DNA from 2 places in the Sphingobium sp. AntQ-1 genome. Region 1 is predicted to be linked to the other one. Evidence: predicted binding sites of a transcription regulator. Region 1 holds the regulator's gene; the other holds the start of a gene.
The links. Region 1 encodes LexA, which represses DNA repair genes until DNA is damaged. Its sites were predicted from a motif close to GTTCCNCNCTTGTTCT; they were not measured.
Positions count from the first base shown of each region.

Region 2: a site for LexA is predicted at 4,864-4,879, ahead of sphantq_RS03450 (ImuA family protein). Genes of this name have one in related genera too.

Region 1 covers NZ_CP117158.1:3,477,664-3,486,084, forward strand. Annotated here, with positions in the region: gene gltX (glutamate--tRNA ligase) at 1-1,041, opposite strand, end outside; gene sphantq_RS17445 (ComEC/Rec2 family competence protein) at 1,111-3,282, shown strand; gene lexA (transcriptional repressor LexA) at 3,273-3,959, opposite strand; gene sphantq_RS17455 (molybdopterin molybdotransferase MoeA) at 4,029-5,210, opposite strand; gene moaC (cyclic pyranopterin monophosphate synthase MoaC) at 5,207-5,680, opposite strand; gene trpC (indole-3-glycerol phosphate synthase TrpC) at 5,677-6,468, opposite strand; gene trpD (anthranilate phosphoribosyltransferase) at 6,465-7,457, opposite strand; gene sphantq_RS17475 (anthranilate synthase component II) at 7,594-8,184, opposite strand; gene sphantq_RS17480 (NRDE family protein) at 8,242-8,421, opposite strand, start outside.
Region 2 covers NZ_CP117158.1:681,132-689,552, reverse strand. Annotated here, with positions in the region: gene sphantq_RS03460 (error-prone DNA polymerase) at 1-2,340, opposite strand, end outside; gene sphantq_RS03455 (DUF6504 family protein) at 2,340-4,151, opposite strand; gene sphantq_RS03450 (ImuA family protein) at 4,069-4,845, opposite strand; gene sphantq_RS03445 (DUF1810 domain-containing protein) at 5,077-5,502, opposite strand; gene sphantq_RS03440 (SOS response-associated peptidase) at 5,499-6,116, opposite strand; gene sphantq_RS03435 (SOS response-associated peptidase family protein) at 6,162-6,695, shown strand; gene sphantq_RS03430 (alpha-ketoglutarate-dependent dioxygenase AlkB) at 6,702-7,292, shown strand; partial or broken gene sphantq_RS03425 (IS21 family transposase) at 7,423-7,704, shown strand; gene istB (IS21-like element helper ATPase IstB) at 7,877-8,421, opposite strand, start outside.

The sequences.
Region 1 (8,421 bases):
TAAAATCGAAAGATTGGCATCCGTCAAAGCGATATCAAGCCGCTGTTCCACATGAGGCGCAACCAATCCCGCCAAACGCGCATCGTCGGCCTCGCGCAGATAATGTCCGTTCAGATTTTCCAGCTTCTTGATGTCGAAGCGCGAAGGCGACCGGCCGACGCCGCCAATATCGAACAGGTCAATGGCGCGGGCGATCGAGATGATCTCTTCATCGCCATGGCCCCAGCCCAGACGCAGCAGATAGTTCAGCACCGCTTCGGGCAGCATCCCCATCTCGTCGCGATAAGCGTCTACGCCCAATGCGCCGTGGCGCTTGGACAATTTCGCGCCATCCGGTCCGTGGATCAGCGGGATATGCGCGTAGATCGGCTCCTCCCACTGCATCGCCTTGATGATGCTGAGCTGGCGGAAGGCGTTGTTGAGATGATCGTCGCCACGAATGACATGGGTGACGCCCATGTCATGATCGTCGACCACGACGGCCAGCATATAGGTGGGCGTGCCATCGGACCGCAGCAGGATCATGTCGTCCAGCTCGGCATTCTGCACGACGACGCGGCCCTGCACCGCATCCTCGATTACCGTCTCGCCTTCGCGCGGCGCCTTGATGCGGATGACGAAGGGCGCGCCAGCGGGCGCATCTTCCGGCATGCGGTCGCGCCAGCGGCCATCATAGCGCATCGGCTGCTTGGCGGCGCGCTGCTGTTCACGCAGTTCGGACAGCTCTTCCGGCGTCGCATAGCAGCGATAGGCGTGGCCTGTTTCCAGCAACTGGTTGGCGACCTCCGCATGGCGCGGGGTGCGCGCGAACTGGAAGACGGCAGGCTCGTCACCGCCCAGGCCCAGCCATTCCAGCCCATCGAAGATCGCGGCGACGGCCGCATCGGTCGAACGGGCGCGATCGGTGTCCTCGATCCGCAACAGGAACTTGCCGCCGTGATGGCGCGCGAACAGCCAGTTGAACAGCGCGGTGCGGGCGCCGCCGATATGCAGGAACCCGGTGGGGGACGGGGCGAAACGGGTCACCACCGGCTTGTTCATTCCCGTTGCACTTGCCGTCATATTCCCTGACATTCGCCTAGCTGACCCATGGATGCTGCGCCCCCTAGCATGGCTTTTGAGCCACGACAAACCTCCCTTGGTGCGAGGCCGGCGGCATGGGCGCGGGCGGCGCTGGAGCGACTCGAAAGCTGGCTGGAGTGTGAGCGCGAACAGATCGGATTATGGGCGCCGATCGGGCTGGGCAGCGGGATTGCGGGCTGGTTCATCCTGCCTCACGCCGTGGACTGGCTGGCCTTTTGCTGCGGCGCGCTGGCGATGGCCTGCATGGGGGCGATGCTGCCGGTCGGAGGGCGGTTGCGCCGGATATGCGTCGCGGGCGGCATCCTGGCGTGCATGGGATGCCTGCTGGTTTGGGGGAAGGCGATGCTGTGGGGCCAGCCGCCACTGGGCCGGGCGACCTTCGTGCAGGTAATCGGCGATGTGACGGCGGTGCGTCCCGTTCCGGCACAGGCGATGGTGCGCGTCATGCTACGCCCGGTTCACGCGCCCAATCTGCCGGCGGTTGTGCGGGTGAATATCGCCGATGCCGATGTGCCGACGGGGCTGGGCGAGGGCGCGCGTCTGCGGTTTCGCGTGCGCTTGATGCCGCCGGCGCCGCCGAGTGTGCCGGGCGGCTATGATTTTGCGGCGCGCGCCTATTTTCAGGGGATCGGGGCCACCGGCAAGGCGTTGAAGCCCATAGAGATAGTGATCCCCTCCACCGCCGCGTCACCGCTGCGGGCGCGGTTGTTCGGCCATATATTGGAGCAAGTGGATGGTCCCGCCGAAGGAATCGCTGCCGCTCTGGCGACCGGGGACCAGGGCGCGATCCCCGAAGCGGATGCGGAAGCGATGCGGCGCAGCGGGCTGGCGCATCTTCTGTCGATCAGCGGCTTGCATGTGACGGCGCTGATCGGGGCGGTCATTTTCCTGCTGATGCGCGTGATGGCCTTGAGCCAGCGGGCGGCGCTTGGCTGGCCGCTGATGCTGATCGCGGCGGCGGGCGGGGCGCTGGCGGGGATCGGCTATACGCTGCTAACCGGGGCGGAGGTGCCCACGGTGCGATCCTGCGTCGCGGGCTTGCTGGTCTTGGGCGGACTGGCGATGGGTCGGGATGCGGTGACATTGCGACTGGTGGCGACCGGGGCGCTGGTCGTGCTGCTGCTGTGGCCCGAAGCGCTGGTCGGGCCGAGTTTCCAGATGAGTTTCGCGGCGGTGACGGCGCTGGTGGCGCTGGCCGAACATCCGCGCTTTCGCGCCTTTGCCGCCGTCAGGGACGAGGGCGTGATTCGCAAGACGGGTCGCTTGCTGGTCGTCATGCTGGCGACCGGGATCGCCGTCGAACTGGTGCTGATGCCGATCGCGCTGTTCCATTTTCACAAGGCGGGCCTGCTCGGCGCCTTCGCCAATCTGATCGCGATCCCGCTCACCACTTTCGTCGTCATGCCGCTGGAGGCGCTGGCGCTCGTGCTGGATGTCGTAGGGTTGGGCGCGCCGTTCTGGTGGTTGACGCAGCAGGCGCTGAACCTGTTGCTGCTGCTGGCTCATGGCGTGGCGGCGAGTCCTATGGCCACATTGCTCGCGCCGACCATGGGTATGGGGCTGTTCGGCATCACCATCGTCGGACTGCTCTGGTGCCTGTTATGGCGGACGGGATGGCGATGGCTGGGACTTGCGCCGGTGCTGATCGGCGTGGCGGTCACCTTTACCGCCGCGCCGCCCGATATCCTGATTACCGGCGACGGGCGGCATGTCGCCGTGCGGACGGGAAAGGGCATGGCGATATTGCGCGATCGGGCGGGGGATTATGTGCGGGACGTGCTGTCGGAAAGTGCAGGTTATGACGGCGAACTGGCGGCGATCGCGGCGCTGCCGGAGACGCGCTGCTCGCAGGATATGTGCGCCATGAGGATGAAGGATGGCAAGGGCCGCGACTGGCGGCTGCTCTTTACTCGCAGCAATGTGCTGATCGATCGGTCGAGTTTCGCCGGCGATTGCGCGGCGGCGGACATCGTCGTCAGCGATCGGGGCCTGCCGCGCTGGTGCCGACCGCGCTGGATGAAGGTCGACCGCCGGTCGCTCGCGCGTACCGGTGGGCTGTCCATGATCCTGGCGAAGGGCGAAGTTCACACCGTCCATCGGGCGGGCGACGCGCATCCCTGGGTCGCCCGCCAGACCCGCCGGACGTGGAGGGAACAGCCTGAATCATTTAAGGCCCAATCACACAGGCCTCAATTGTAGCGGCGCAGCAGCCCCGCGAGCTTGCCCTGGATGCGGACCTGGCGCGGATCGTATATCTGCGGCTCATAGGCCGGGTTGGCCGGATCGAGCCGGACGCGGCTGCCTTCGCGGCGGAAATATTTCAGCGTCGCTTCCGCCTCGTCGATCAGCGCGACGACGATCTGACCTTCGCGGGCGACGTCGGTGCGCTGGATCAACGCGAAGTCGCCGTCGAGGATGCCGGCTTCCATCATCGAATCGCCCGACACTTCCAGCGCATAATGATCGCCCGCGCCGAGCAGCGCGGCGGGCACGGAGAGCATCGCCTGCCCTTCCATCGCCTCGATCGGCACACCGGCCGCGATCCGGCCGTGCAGCGGGATTTCGATCACGTCATTGGCGGCGGTGGGGATCATCGGCGGCTGGGCGGGCGGCGCGACCTTGGGATTGAGCGCGATCACTGGCGCGGGCGCGCGATGCATCGCATCGGGGAGCTTGAGCACTTCCAGCGCGCGGGCGCGATTGGGCAGGCGACGGATGAAGCCGCGCTCCTCCAGCGCGTTGATGAGGCGGTGAATGCCGGATTTGGACCGCAGGTCCAGCGCATCCTTCATTTCCTCGAAAGAAGGCGACACGCCGCCTTCGTCCAAGCGGGTCTGAATGAAGCTTAGCAATTCCTGCTGCTTGGGCGTCAACATTGCGATCCTCCGTGGAACGTATGAGGAACGCATAGGAAACAGATGAAGGTTAGTCAAGCACCGAACATGTCAGGGCAGCGGCAGAATCAAGACCCGATCGCCGGGAGCCGCCGGCGGCGATCCGGCGGGGCGCAGGATCAGGCAGTCGGCCTTCGCCATGGCGGCGGTGGCCGCGCTGTCCTGTGACGTGACCGACACGATGCCGCCCGGTCCGCGCCAGGCGCGCAGATAATCGTCACGATCGCCGGTGGCGGGCAGCGGTGAGGCGAGCGGCGCGTCGCTTGTCGGTGGCAGCGGATCGCGTGCGCCGCCCAGATGACGGACCAGCGGCAACAGGAACAGCGTGGCCGTGACGAAGGCGGAGACGGGATTGCCCGGCAGGCCCAGGAACAGCGTATCGGCGATTCGCCCCGCCATCAGCGGCTTGCCCGGCCGCATTTTGATCTTCCAAAAATCGAGCGCGCCGCCTGCTTTCACAAAAGCGGGACGGACCAAATCATGGTCGCCGACGGAGGCGCCGCCGGTCGACACGATGATGTCGGCCGTGCGCGCCCGTTCGATCGCGGCCACCATCGCATCGAGGTCGTCCCGCACGATGCCGAGGTCGATGACGTCGCAGGGCAGGGCGGCGAGCAGGGCGGCAAGCATCGGCGCGTTGGAGGAAGGCAGGAAACCCGGCGGCGTCGGGGCGCCGGGCGGCACCAGTTCATTGCCGGTGGACAGCAGCGCGACCGTCGGCCGACCGCCGACCGGCACGACGCCATGGCCACCCAGCACGGCGAGCGCGACCTGAGCCGGGCCGAGGCGACCGCCAGCCTCCAGCAGCAGGGCGTCCTGCGCAAAGTCGGAGGCGGCGGTGCGGACATGACGACCTGCGGGTAGCGGATCGGCGCTGGCGGTCAGCCAGTCGCCGTCGCGGGTCGCATTTTCCTGGATCAATATGGTGTCGGCGCCCGGCGGTAGCGGCGCGCCGGTGAAGATGCGGCTCGCTTCGCCCGGCGCCAGGGCTGCAAGGTCCGCCGCGCCGGCCGCGCTCTCGCTGGTGACGCGCCAGGGGCCGGGTGCTTCGGCGGCGCGCACGGCATAGCCGTCCATCGCCGACAGATCGGCCCAGGGCTGGTCGCGCAGCGCCGCCAGATCCTGCGCCAGCCAGCGTCCGGCGGCGGCGGTGATCGGCACGGTTTCGGTCGCCAGTCGCGGGGCGAGAGCGAACAGGCGCGCCTGCGCCTCAGCGACCGGCAGCAGGCTCATGGCGTGCGCCGCCAGTCGCCCGACTTGCCGCCGGTTTTGGCGATCAGGCAGACGCCGCCGATGATCATCGACTTGTCCAGCGCCTTGGCCATGTCATAGACGGTCAGCAGCGCGACAGAGGCCGCGGTCAGCGCCTCCATCTCCACGCCGGTCTGGCCGGCGGTGCGCGCGGTGGCGGTGACCGTGGCGCCGCTATCGTCCAACGCGAAATCGACCGTCACGGCGCTGAGCGCGATCGGGTGGCAGAGCGGGATGAGGTCGGCGGTGCGCTTGGCCGCCATGATGCCAGCCACTCGCGCCACGGCCAACACGTCGCCCTTCTTGACCAGACCGTCGGCGATGGCTCTGGCGGCGGTCGCGCTCATGGCGATCCGGCCGGAGGCGATGGCTTCGCGCGCCGTGACCGCCTTGGCCCCGACATCGACCATCCGGGCCGCGCCGTCTTCGTCCAGATGGGTGAGGCCGCTCATCCGCCCGTCAGCAGATTGTGGGTCGCCGCCTCCACATCGGCCTGACGCATCAGCGTTTCACCGACCAGGAAGCAGCGCACGCCATGGTCGGCCATCGCGACCAGATCGGCATGACCAGTCAGGCCGCTTTCAGCGACGAAGGTGCAGCCTTCGGGCGCCTTGCCCACCAGTTCGTAGGTGCGTGCGAAATCGACGGAGAAATCGCGCAGGTCGCGGTTGTTGACGCCGATCAGGCGCGAGCGGAGCTTCAGCGCGCGGTCCAGTTCGGCCTCGTCATGCACTTCGATCAGGGCGTCCATGCCAAGGCCGAGCGCGGCTTCCTCTATCTCCTGCATCTGGCCATCGTCCAGCGCGGCGACGATGATAAGGATGGCGTCCGCGCCGAGTGAGCGGCTTTCCAGCACCTGCCAGGGATCGACCAGGAAATCCTTACGCAGCACCGGGATTGCGCAGGCCGACCGGGCGGCCATCAGATAATCGTCATGACCCTGAAAATAGGGTTCGTCGGTCAGGACGGAGAGGCAGGCGGCGCCACCGGCCGCATAGGCCCGCGCATGGGCGGGCGGATCGAAGTCGGCGCGGATCAGCCCTTTGGACGGGCTGGCCTTCTTGATCTCCGCGATCAGGCCGAAGCCCGATCGCGCGGCAGCGTCCAGCGCCTGGCGGAAACCGCGCGGCGGCGTCTGTTCGCTCGCGCGGGCATGAAGCGCCGACACGGTGGTCGCGGCCCGGCGGCGGGCTACATCCTCGCGCTTGAAATCGCAGATTTCGATCAGCTTGTTGGTCATGTATAGGCAATCCAGCAATTGAGGAGCGCGTTGGCAAGGCCGCGGTCGATGGTTTCGGCGGCTTCTTCCACCCCTTCGCGCAGATTGGGGACGGCGTCGGCGACGACAAGGGCGGCGGCGGCGTTCAGCAGCACGGCGTCGCGATAGGCGCCCGGTTCGCCTTGCAGCAGGGCGCGCAGCGCCGCGGCGTTATGGGCGGCGTCGCCGCCGCGGATCGCCTCGACCGGCTGAGTGGAGAGGCCGAGGTCGGCGGCGGTCAGCCGGTGCATGGCGACGATGTCATGGCCCTTCACCTCCGCCATGTCGTTGCCCCCGGCGAGCGAGAGTTCGTCCAGTCCTTCGTCGCCCGAAATGATCATGGCGTGGTCGACGCCCAGGTCGGCGAGCGCCTGCGCATAGATGGGGACATAGGCCGGGCGGGCGATGCCGACGAGTTGGCGACGGACCTTCGCCGGATTGGCGAGCGGTCCCATCAGATTGAAGATGGTGCGTTCGCCGATCGCCTTGCGGATCGAGCCGAGCCGTTTGAGCGCGGGATGGTAATTCTGGGCGAAGAGGAAGCAGATGCCGAGGTCGGCCAGCGTCGCTTCGGCGGTGGCGGCGGCCCGGTCCAGGTTCAGGCCCAGCGCCTCCAGCGTGTCGGCCGCGCCGGCCTTGGAAGAGGCGGCGCGATTGCCATGTTTGGCGACCGGCACGCCCGATGCTGCGACAACGAGCGAGACAGCTGTGGAGACATTGAGCGTATGATGCCCGTCGCCCCCGGTGCCGCAGACGTCGATCGCGCCATCGGGCGCGCTGACCGTCTTCATGCGCGCGCGCATGGCGCGGGCGGCGGCGGCGATCTCCACCGCGGTTTCGCCGCGGCGCGCCATGGTGACGAGAAAGGCGGCGATGTCCGCTTCGGGCAGATCGGCGTCGAACAGCAGGTCGAAGGCCTCGGCTGCGGCGTCGAAGCCGAGCGGCGCGGAAGGATCGGGCAGGCGGGTCATAGACCCTGCCTTAGTCGGCGGCGGGCGGGAGAGTCGAGGGGGCGCTGGCGCTTGTTGGCGCACTTTTCCTACCGGGGTGGAAATTTACTTTCCTATTGCCGCAATATTCGAAAAGCGATCGGGCGAAAGGGCCCGATCAGGCCGTTTCACGCTCCCGCACCGGGATGCCCGCAATCGTCATGAAATTGGCCAGCATGTCATGGCCATGTTCGGTGGCGATGCTTTCGGGATGGAATTGCACCGAATGGATCGGCAGGGTCGCATGACGGAAGCCCATGACCGATCCGTCCTCGCTGGTCGCGTTTACCACCAGGCTGTCCGGAATATCCTCCACGATCAGCGAATGATAGCGTGTGGCGGTGAAGGGCGAGGGCAGGCCTGCAAACAGCCCGGTGCCGTCATGGGTGACAGGCGACGTCTTGCCGTGCATCAGCCCGCCGCGCACAACCTTCCCGCCGAAATGCTGCCCGATCGATTGGTGGCCCAGGCACACGCCCAGCAAAGGCGCGCCGGCGTCGGCGCACGCGGCGACGAGATCCAGGCTGACGCCCGCCTCATTGGGGGTGCAGGGGCCGGGCGAGAGCAGGAACGCCTTCGCGCCGCTGGACAGGGCCTGACCTGCAGAAATGGCGTCGTTGCGGACGACTTGAACCTCAGCCCCCAGTTCCATCAGATAATGGACCAGGTTCCAGGTGAAGCTGTCATAATTGTCGATGACGAGGATCATGGGCAGAGCCTTAGCGCGGGATGCGCGCGGGGGGAAGTGGGGAGGTAGGGATGCGCCCTACCATTGGAAGTGGAGCCGGGTGTCACCCGCATCGCCGCCGTCGCGGTCGAAGCGGCGTTCCATGATCTGACCCTGGCCGTCGCGGTCGATGGCGATCACGGTGCTGCAGCGCGTGCCGTAGAGCGGATTGCGGATGAAGATCGGCGAGGCGGCGGCTTCGTCCGGGGCGTCGGACGG
Region 2 (8,421 bases), 960 kb from region 1:
CGAGACGGGCCTGACTTCGACGCCATGGTTGCGCGCATCGCGCACGATCTGCGCGGGCGCATAGAAGCCCATGGGCTGGGCGTTCAGAAGCGCAGCGCAGAAGACGTCGGGATGATGATGTTTCATCCAGCAGGACGCGTAAGCGATCTTGGCGAAGGAGGCCGCGTGGCTTTCGGGAAAGCCGTAGGAGCCAAACCCCTCGATCTGCTTGAACGTGCGCTCGGCAAAGTCCTTGGGATAGCCGCGCGCGACCATTCCGCCCACGAGCTTGTCGTAGAAGTGGCTGACGCCGCCGGTGAGCTTGAAAGTTGCCATGGCGCGGCGAAGCTGGTCGGCCTCCTGCGGGCTGAACCCCGCGCCCACGATCGCGACCTTCATCGCCTGCTCCTGGAACAGCGGCACGCCCAATGTCTTTTCGAGCACGGCGCGCAGTTCCGGCTTGGGATATTCGGGATTTTCCTTCCCCTCGCGCCGGCGAAGATAGGGATGGACCATGTCGCCCTGGATCGGCCCGGGGCGCACGATCGCGACTTCGATCACGAGATCGTAAAATTCCCGCGGCTTCATGCGCGGCAGCATCGACATCTGCGCGCGGCTCTCGATCTGGAAGGTGCCGAGCGTGTCGGCCTTCTGGATCATGGCGTAAACGTCGGGGTCATCGTCCTGGAGATCCGCCATCGTGACGCGGATGCCCTTGTCCTGTTCCAGAAGGTTGAACGCGCGGTTCATGCAGCCGAGCATGCCAAGCCCCAGCACATCGACCTTCATGAACTTCAAGGCGTCGATATCGTCCTTGTCCCATTCGATGATTTGCCGGTCTTCCATCCGCGCGGGCTCGATCGGCACGAGATCGTCGAGCCGATTCTGCGTCAGTACGAAGCCGCCGGGATGCTGCGAGAGATGGCGTGGCGTGCCGATCAGCTGGCGCGCCAGGTCCAGGGTGAGCTTCAGGCGATGATCCTCGGCGTTGAGATTGAGGCTCTCGATCTGCTCTTGCGGAATGCCATCCATGCTCCAACCCCAGACCAGACCCGTCAGCATCTTGGTCAAGTCGCGCGGGAGCCCGAGCGCCTTGCCGACCTCGGCGACGGCGCCGCGCGTGCGATAGCGGGTGACGACGGCGGTCAGGGCCGAGTGGTCGCGACCATAGGTCTCGTAAATCCACTGGATGATCTCCTCGCGGCGCTCATGCTCGAAATCGACGTCGATATCGGGCGGTTCGCGCCGCTCGCCCGAGACGAACCGTTCGAACAGCAGCTCATGCTGGATCGGATCGATCGACGTGACGCCCAGCAGATAGCACACGCAACTATTGGCAGCCGATCCACGCCCCTGGCACAGGATACCGCGTCGCCGGCTCTCGGCGACGATCGCATTGACCGTCAGGAAATAGGGCGCATAGCCGAGCCGTTCGATGAGGCCGAGCTCATGGTCGATCTGGTCGCGATAGCGCTTGGGGACGCCGTCGGGGAATTTGACCTCGGCCGCCTGTCTCGTAAGCGCAGCGAGAGCCTGCTGGGCGGTTCGCCCTTCCATCACCTCCTCATAGGGATATTGATATTGGATTTCGCCAAGATCGAAGGTGCATTGCGCAGCGATGGCGGCGCTGGCTGCGATCGCGTCGGGGAAAGCGGCGAAACGGCGTTCCATCTCCGCGGGCGATTTCAAGTCACGATCCATGAACCGCTCGCGGCGGAAACCCAGCTCGTCGATGGTGCACTTCTCGCGGATCGCGCTCATCACGTCCTGCAGCGGACGTCGTTCGGCGCTGTGATAGAGGATGTCGCCGGTCGCAACCGACCGTACGCCGCTTACGCGCGCAAGGACATCGAGCCGGTGCAGCCTCTCGGCATCGTCCGGACGACGGCGCAGCGACAGCGCGCAAAAGCCACGCGGCCCGAATATATCGCACAGGTCGCGAAGATGGCTGCCCGTGATGTCGCCGGGCATATCGGGTACCAGGATGCCGACCATATCTTCAGAATGGGCAGCGACGTCCGCCCATTCGAGCAGGCATTTGCCCTTGCCGCCGCGTTTCTTGCCGATCGAGAGGAGCCGCGTCAGCCGCGACCAGGCCGGGCGCGATCGAGGATAGAGGAGCAGCGCGCGACCATCGACCAGATCGACCCGGCTCCCCGCGATCATCCGGACCCCGGTCGCCTTCTGGCCATCCCATCCGCGCACGACGCCCGCGACCGTTCCCCAATCCGCCAGGCCCATCGCGGAATGTCCACGAAGCGCCGCGGCGGCGAACAGCTCCTCGGGCGAGGACGCGCCGCGCAGGAACGAGAAATGGCTCGTCACCTGAAGTTCGACATAGGACGTTTGCGGCGCTGCCATCAGCCGAACATTCCGTGCATATACCAGCTGAGGTCGCCGGTCTCAGCCTCGACGCCGTCGCCGCGGCGAAACAGCCAGAAGCGCGCGCCGCCTTCCGCCTCCACCCGAAAATAATCGCGCACCGCCCACATTTCCTGAGGCGATCGCCACCACTCGCCATGGATGCGCTCGGGCCCGTCGCCGGCGACAACGCGGTAGCTTTGACCGCGCCAGACAAAGCGGCGCGGCGGATGATCGGGCAGGAGCGCAACGACATTGGCAAGCGGCTCGGGGCGCTTGAGCAACCGCACCGGGCGTTTCCAGCCCGGCCATCCGGTGGGCGTGGCGAGCGGCGACACGCGCCGCATCGCCCGTTCGGGCACGTCGCTCTCGCGCGATGAGAGGCGGAACAGCGCCGACACGCCCGCGCGCGTGCCGAGCTGGTCGACGAGCGGCGCTATGTCGCGGGTCTTGCCCGAGCTCTCGAGAAGCGCGCCCGCGGCCTGGGCGCCGAGCGGCTCATGATAGGGAACGGCAAGGTGCATCGCCTCGATGCCAAGGCCGGGGTCGAGTTCGCTGATCTTAAGCGCGAACATGCGCTTCAAATACCGCTCGTCGCGCGTCGCCCGGGAGGCGCCGATGCCAAGGCGTTGCGCTTCGCCGTCGACCCGGTTGGCGATGAGCAGAACCGCACGTGCGCCAAGCCCGCGCGTGCGGAGCAGGACCACGAGATCGTCGACAAGGTCGGTGATCACCTGGGCGATGCTTTCGGGCGTGCCGATAGGTTCGAGCAGATGGCGTGTCACCCGCGGCGCCTCGGCGGGCACGACCGGGACGATTGGCTCGGCGAGACTGCCTCTTGCCTGGTCGAGGCGATCGACCGTCGCAAGACCAAGCCGGCGCGCGAGCGGGCCGCGCGGCATGGGATAGAGATCGGCGATGCGCTCCAACCCGAAACGGGCCGCCGCGACCAGGGCTTCGGGTTCGAGCCGGAGCGCGGCGAGCGGAAGGTCGGCGATCGCCTGGGCCTCTTCGCCGGGCGCCAGCAAGGTTATCGGGCGGCCGCCGAACCGCGCCAGCGCATGCGCGGCGCCGGGCGTCCCAGCAACCGCGATCCGGGCCGTGAAACCCAGGCGCTTCAAGAAAGCGAGCAGCCGCCGGCAGAAATGATCTTCGCCCCCGAACAGGTGCGTCGTGCCGCTGAGATCGAACCACAGCCCGTCGAGCCCCGATACGCTCGCCGTCGGCGTCCATTGCCGCGCCGCGTGAAGGGCAAGCCGGTCGAGCCAGACGCGATCGGCGTCCGGCTCGGCGTCGCGGACGTCGAGATCGGCAACCAGCGCACGGGCATGAGCGGCAGCCATGCCGGGCAGCAGGCCAAGTTCGAGCGCGCGCGGGGAGGCGGCCGTGATGATATCTTTCTGACCGCTCCGGGTGACGAGCACGGTCGGCGTGCCCCACCATGCCGCCCAACTCGGCGCAGCGGCCAGCGTGCCGCTGTGCCCGTCGTCTGATCGCATCGCTTTGAAGGGATGTTCTGCATGCTCACTGCGCCTGCCCATCTCGCGCATTGTCGGCCTTTGATGGGCCGGCAAGGCCTCCATGTCGGACCGCGATGGCCGACGTCCCAGCGCGCCGTCCCGCGCCCTGCGCGCGCCGGGGCGCCAGCCGCCACCGCGCGGGACGGAGCAGGCGCCCGGATCATCGTCGATCGGCTCTGGAAAGCGCAGCGCGTTCGCCGGCGGCGCCTCAGGCAGCGTTGCTGGCCGCTCGTTCCCGCGCAATCGCTCGATCGGCAATTGCGGCAGGAAGAGCGAGGCGACCCTTTGCATCGCAGGCCTCCAGCTCGAGAGAAAAGGGATCGCCGTTCCGCTGCCGGACAAGCTCGACCTGCCAGCGCGGCCGCCCAACCCCGGGCCAAGACAGGCGCTCGGACGCGAGGCAGCCGATCCGCCAGCGCGTCATGGCCGAGGAGGGCAGGGAGAGCGGACAGCGGTCGCGCGATCGATGCCGCCGATAGAGCAGCATCGGTGTCTGTCCGTCGGAAGCGGCGAGCTGCAGCCGGCGCGTCGCGGTCATGTCGGCGGCCTTCACCTCCGCGATCACGCAGGCCATGGCGCCATAACGCAGAGCATCTTCGGCCATCGCCAGCACCACGCTGTCCTTGTGGCCTTGCGCATAGAGGATCTGGCCGGGATCAAGCCCCACTTGCTCGAGACCCGGCGCATAGAGATCGAACGCCGTCATGGCCCAGAAGACGTCGCTCGTCGCCTTGGCGGCAAAGCGTGCCGCTATGCCGGCCGCGAAAAGGGTGGCGGCCGCGTCATCGCTCAATGTTGCCGAGGCAGCGGCGATCTCATGGAGACCGGTACCGTCAAGTCCGCCATCGGCGAGTCGTGCGTCTATTTGAGGCAGACCAAAGTCCAGCGCAGGCCCACGCGCAGCCCGCGCCCGCACCAGATCCGCGCGCAGCGCGGACAGGTCGGCCTGGGATGACGGCGTAGCGGAGGGCAGGGCGATAGACATGAAGGGCACGACTCAAATGTTCCCTTTATGTTCCACCTCTCATCGCTTGGGGTCAAGTGGGGCCCGGGCTATTTTGGTAAGCGAACAAAAGCGGTGGAACCAGCCGCTGTCCAACGGGTTTAGCCGATGCTGGACGCGACGCCCCCCGTTCGTCGCGCCGGCTCCCATAGAGGCCTTGTCGGTTTGAACCGGCGAGGCCTTCTTGCTGTTCGACCTGGAATGGCTTCAGCATTACTGCTCGAGGAGCCTTAGCGTAGCGTCGTCGCGCTCGCCGTCATACCATCGCTCGATCGCGGCAGCCAAAAGCGGGCTAGGGCGAGCCTGCTCGAACAGCGTCAGAGAGGAGCGCAACTTCATGGCGTCCACCAACCCCATCACCGCCACGGGATCTCTGGTCGACAGCCCCTGCAGCGCCTCCACGCAGGCGCGATAGCGCGCACCGAGCACCGGGTGAGCGTCATAGGCCCGTGCTTCGCCGAGCGAGACGATGCCGTAAAATTGAGCAATCGGACTGCGGCCAAGCGCCTTGAGCTGTGGAAAGATGAACCACATCCAATGCGATCGCTTCGACCCGGCGCGCAATTCGGCGAGGGCTCGGGGATAGACCTCTTCCTGGGCCGCAACGAAACGGTCGAGGCCTTCCTTTTGGCCAGTCATAGCAGCGATGCCTGTGCGGGCGGCGCGCCATGCACCTGTGTGACGGGAAGGCTGCCCTTGGGCAGCCAATGCAGAATATCTTTGGCCGGCACCGCAGGGTCGAGCCAGTCAGCCCATTGATCCCGTCGCAGGGGGATGATCTGCCGATGATGATAGGGCGAGACGTCGGGACCCGCATCCATCGTCAGCATCGTGAAGGCCTCGCCGGCCGCGTCGGCGCGCCAGATGCCCGCGATGCAGAACCAGTCATGATCCTTCATCGTGAACAGCCATTTATCCAGCCGCTTCTGCTTGGGATCGGCGGGATCGGTGAACTCATAGAAGCCGTCGGCGAGGATGAGGCAGCGATGCGAGGCAAAGGTTCGACCCTCGGAGCGGAAATTATAGACCGGGCGGCCGTTCTGGCCGGGCCAGCTCCAGCGCCGACTGACGAGTTCCCCTATTCCGCGCTCCCCCTCGACCGACCGGACGATGGGGCCCATGTCGGTGATCTTCACATCCTCGCGCGCGGCGACGTTGGGCGCTCCTTCCGGCATCTTGATCTTAATCTTGAGATCCGCAAAGTCTTCGACGATCGATGCGATATCTATGAGCAGGCGATAGTCGTTACACATGTTGGTGGTCCTTGTCCGCCCTTGTCCGAAACGCTTGTTCCTTGTATGTTCCTTTTCATGGACTCGAAAGCCACCCCCTTTGATACCGAGGCGCCGCTCGACGATCGCCGGGCCATCATCCGGCGAAACCCCGAGGATCCAAGCGAAATCGAGATGGTGGAGGCGACATGGGGTTCAAACCCCCAGTTCGCCGATGGAGTTTCTTATCGTTTCGCGCGCGCGGAAGGACGGCGCTTTCCTGCCCAGCGTTGCCTGATCCCGGCTTCGGAATTCCATATCCGCAACGACGAGCGCCGGTTTCGCGTGACGCTCGACGGCGGCAATTTCTTCTATCTCGCCGGCATATGGGAGCCGGCGATCGGCGAGTGGCCGCTCAGCTACCGCGTCATCACGGTGGACGCGAACCCGGAAGTGATGCGCTATCAGGAACGGCAGGGCGCCATCATTCATCGCCGGCAGGTCATGCAATGGCTGGATTTCACGGTTCCCGAGATCGATTTGCTGCAAACGCCGCCTGCCCGCAGTTTCCTGATCGAAGAGATCAATCCCAAGCCGGTGCAAACGTCTCTGGCGCTCTGATCCATCATGTCGATGCTTCCACTCTTTTCCGGTAATGATCAGGCCGAGTTGTTCGGCGCGGCTGTGCTGCCGGGCTTCGCCAGCGCCGACGCCTTCCTATCCGTTGCCGAGGAACGCGCGCTGATCGCGCGCATCGACCATACGGACCTTTCGCCCTTCCGTTTCCAGCAATGGACGGGAAAGCGGCTCACCCATAGCTATGGCTGGAGCTATGATTTCGAAAATGGCCGCTTCGCGCCTGCCGATCCGATACCGGACTGGTTGTTGCCGATCAAAGCGCGCGCCGAGGCGTTCGCAGGGCTCGCGCCGGGGGAACTCGTGCAAGCTTTGTTGATCCGCTATGATCCCGGCGCCGGCATTGGCTGGCACAAGGACAGGCCGGTGTTCGAGCATGTCGTGGGCATTTCGCTTGGAATGCCTGCGACGATGCGGTTTCGCCGACGGGCGGATGGTGCTTTCAAGCGTTCCAATGCGTCGTTGGCGCCGCGGACCATCTATCATCTCTCCGGAGCGGCGCGGCACGCTTGGGAACATAGCATCGTTGAGATGGCCGAAACCCGATGGTCGATAACATTTCGGAGCCTGGCGCTGAAATGAGCCGATAAAGCCTCTATCGGTGTTGAGTTGCACTGAGAAGTGACCCGGGAGGGTTATAAGTTTTCACTGAGAATTGACCCATGTTTTCCTCGCCCCTGGCTGACAGTCAGGAGGCATCGGAGTGATCGACATGGACTTACTCAGTGTGATCCGCCGCTGGCATTTTCGGCAAGGCATTCCCATTCGCGAGATCAGGCGACGGACTGGATTATCGCGCAACACGATCCGCAAATATCTGCGCGATGACGCGGTGGAGCCGACGTTCAAGGTTCCCAAACGGCCGAGCAAGCTTGATCAGTTTGCCGAAAAATTGACGACGTGGCTACGGGTGGAATCCGGCAAGTCGCGCAAGCAGAAGCGAACAGCCAAGCAGCTACATGCAGATCTGGTTATGCTGGGCTACGAGGTGTCAATCGGCGTGCAAACGGGACCCCTTATCGGCGCGCAAAAGGGACCCCCTGTCAGGATGGCGGAGCGTTGATGTGACGGGCTTCCTTGCGCTGCGCGCGGCGTAGGGAGGGCGTAGCCCGACCGGAGGCGCGCGCAGCGCAAAACATCTTCTAATTGATCGGTGCTGGGGGGGATCAGCTGCGGTTTTTGAAGCGCCAGCTGTCATTGCCGGTCTCGACGATGTCGCAATGATGGGTGACGCGGTCGAGGAGCGCGGTGGTCATCTTGGGATCGCCGAACACGGTGGGCCACTCGCCAAAGGCGAGGTTGGTGGTGATGATGACGCTGGTCTGCTCATAGAGTTTGCTGATCAGGTGGAACAGCAGCTGGCCGCCTGATCGGGCGAACGGCAGATAGCCCAGTTCATCGAGCACGATCAGATCGAGGCGGGATAGCTGGGCGGCGAGAGCGCCACTCTTGCCGATCCTGGCCTCCTCTTCGAGGCGGGTCACCAGATCGACCGTGTTGAAGTAGCGGCCTCGGGCGCCGGAGCGCACTACATTGGCGGTGATGGCGATGGCCAGATGGGTCTTTCCTGTGCCTGTGCCGCCGACCAGGACGATATTGCGCCGTGCGGGCAGGAACGCGCCGCTGTGCAATGAACGCACAAGCCCCTCGTTGATCGGGGTACCCTCGAACCGGAAGGCATCGATGTCCTTTACGACTGGCAGCCTGGCAG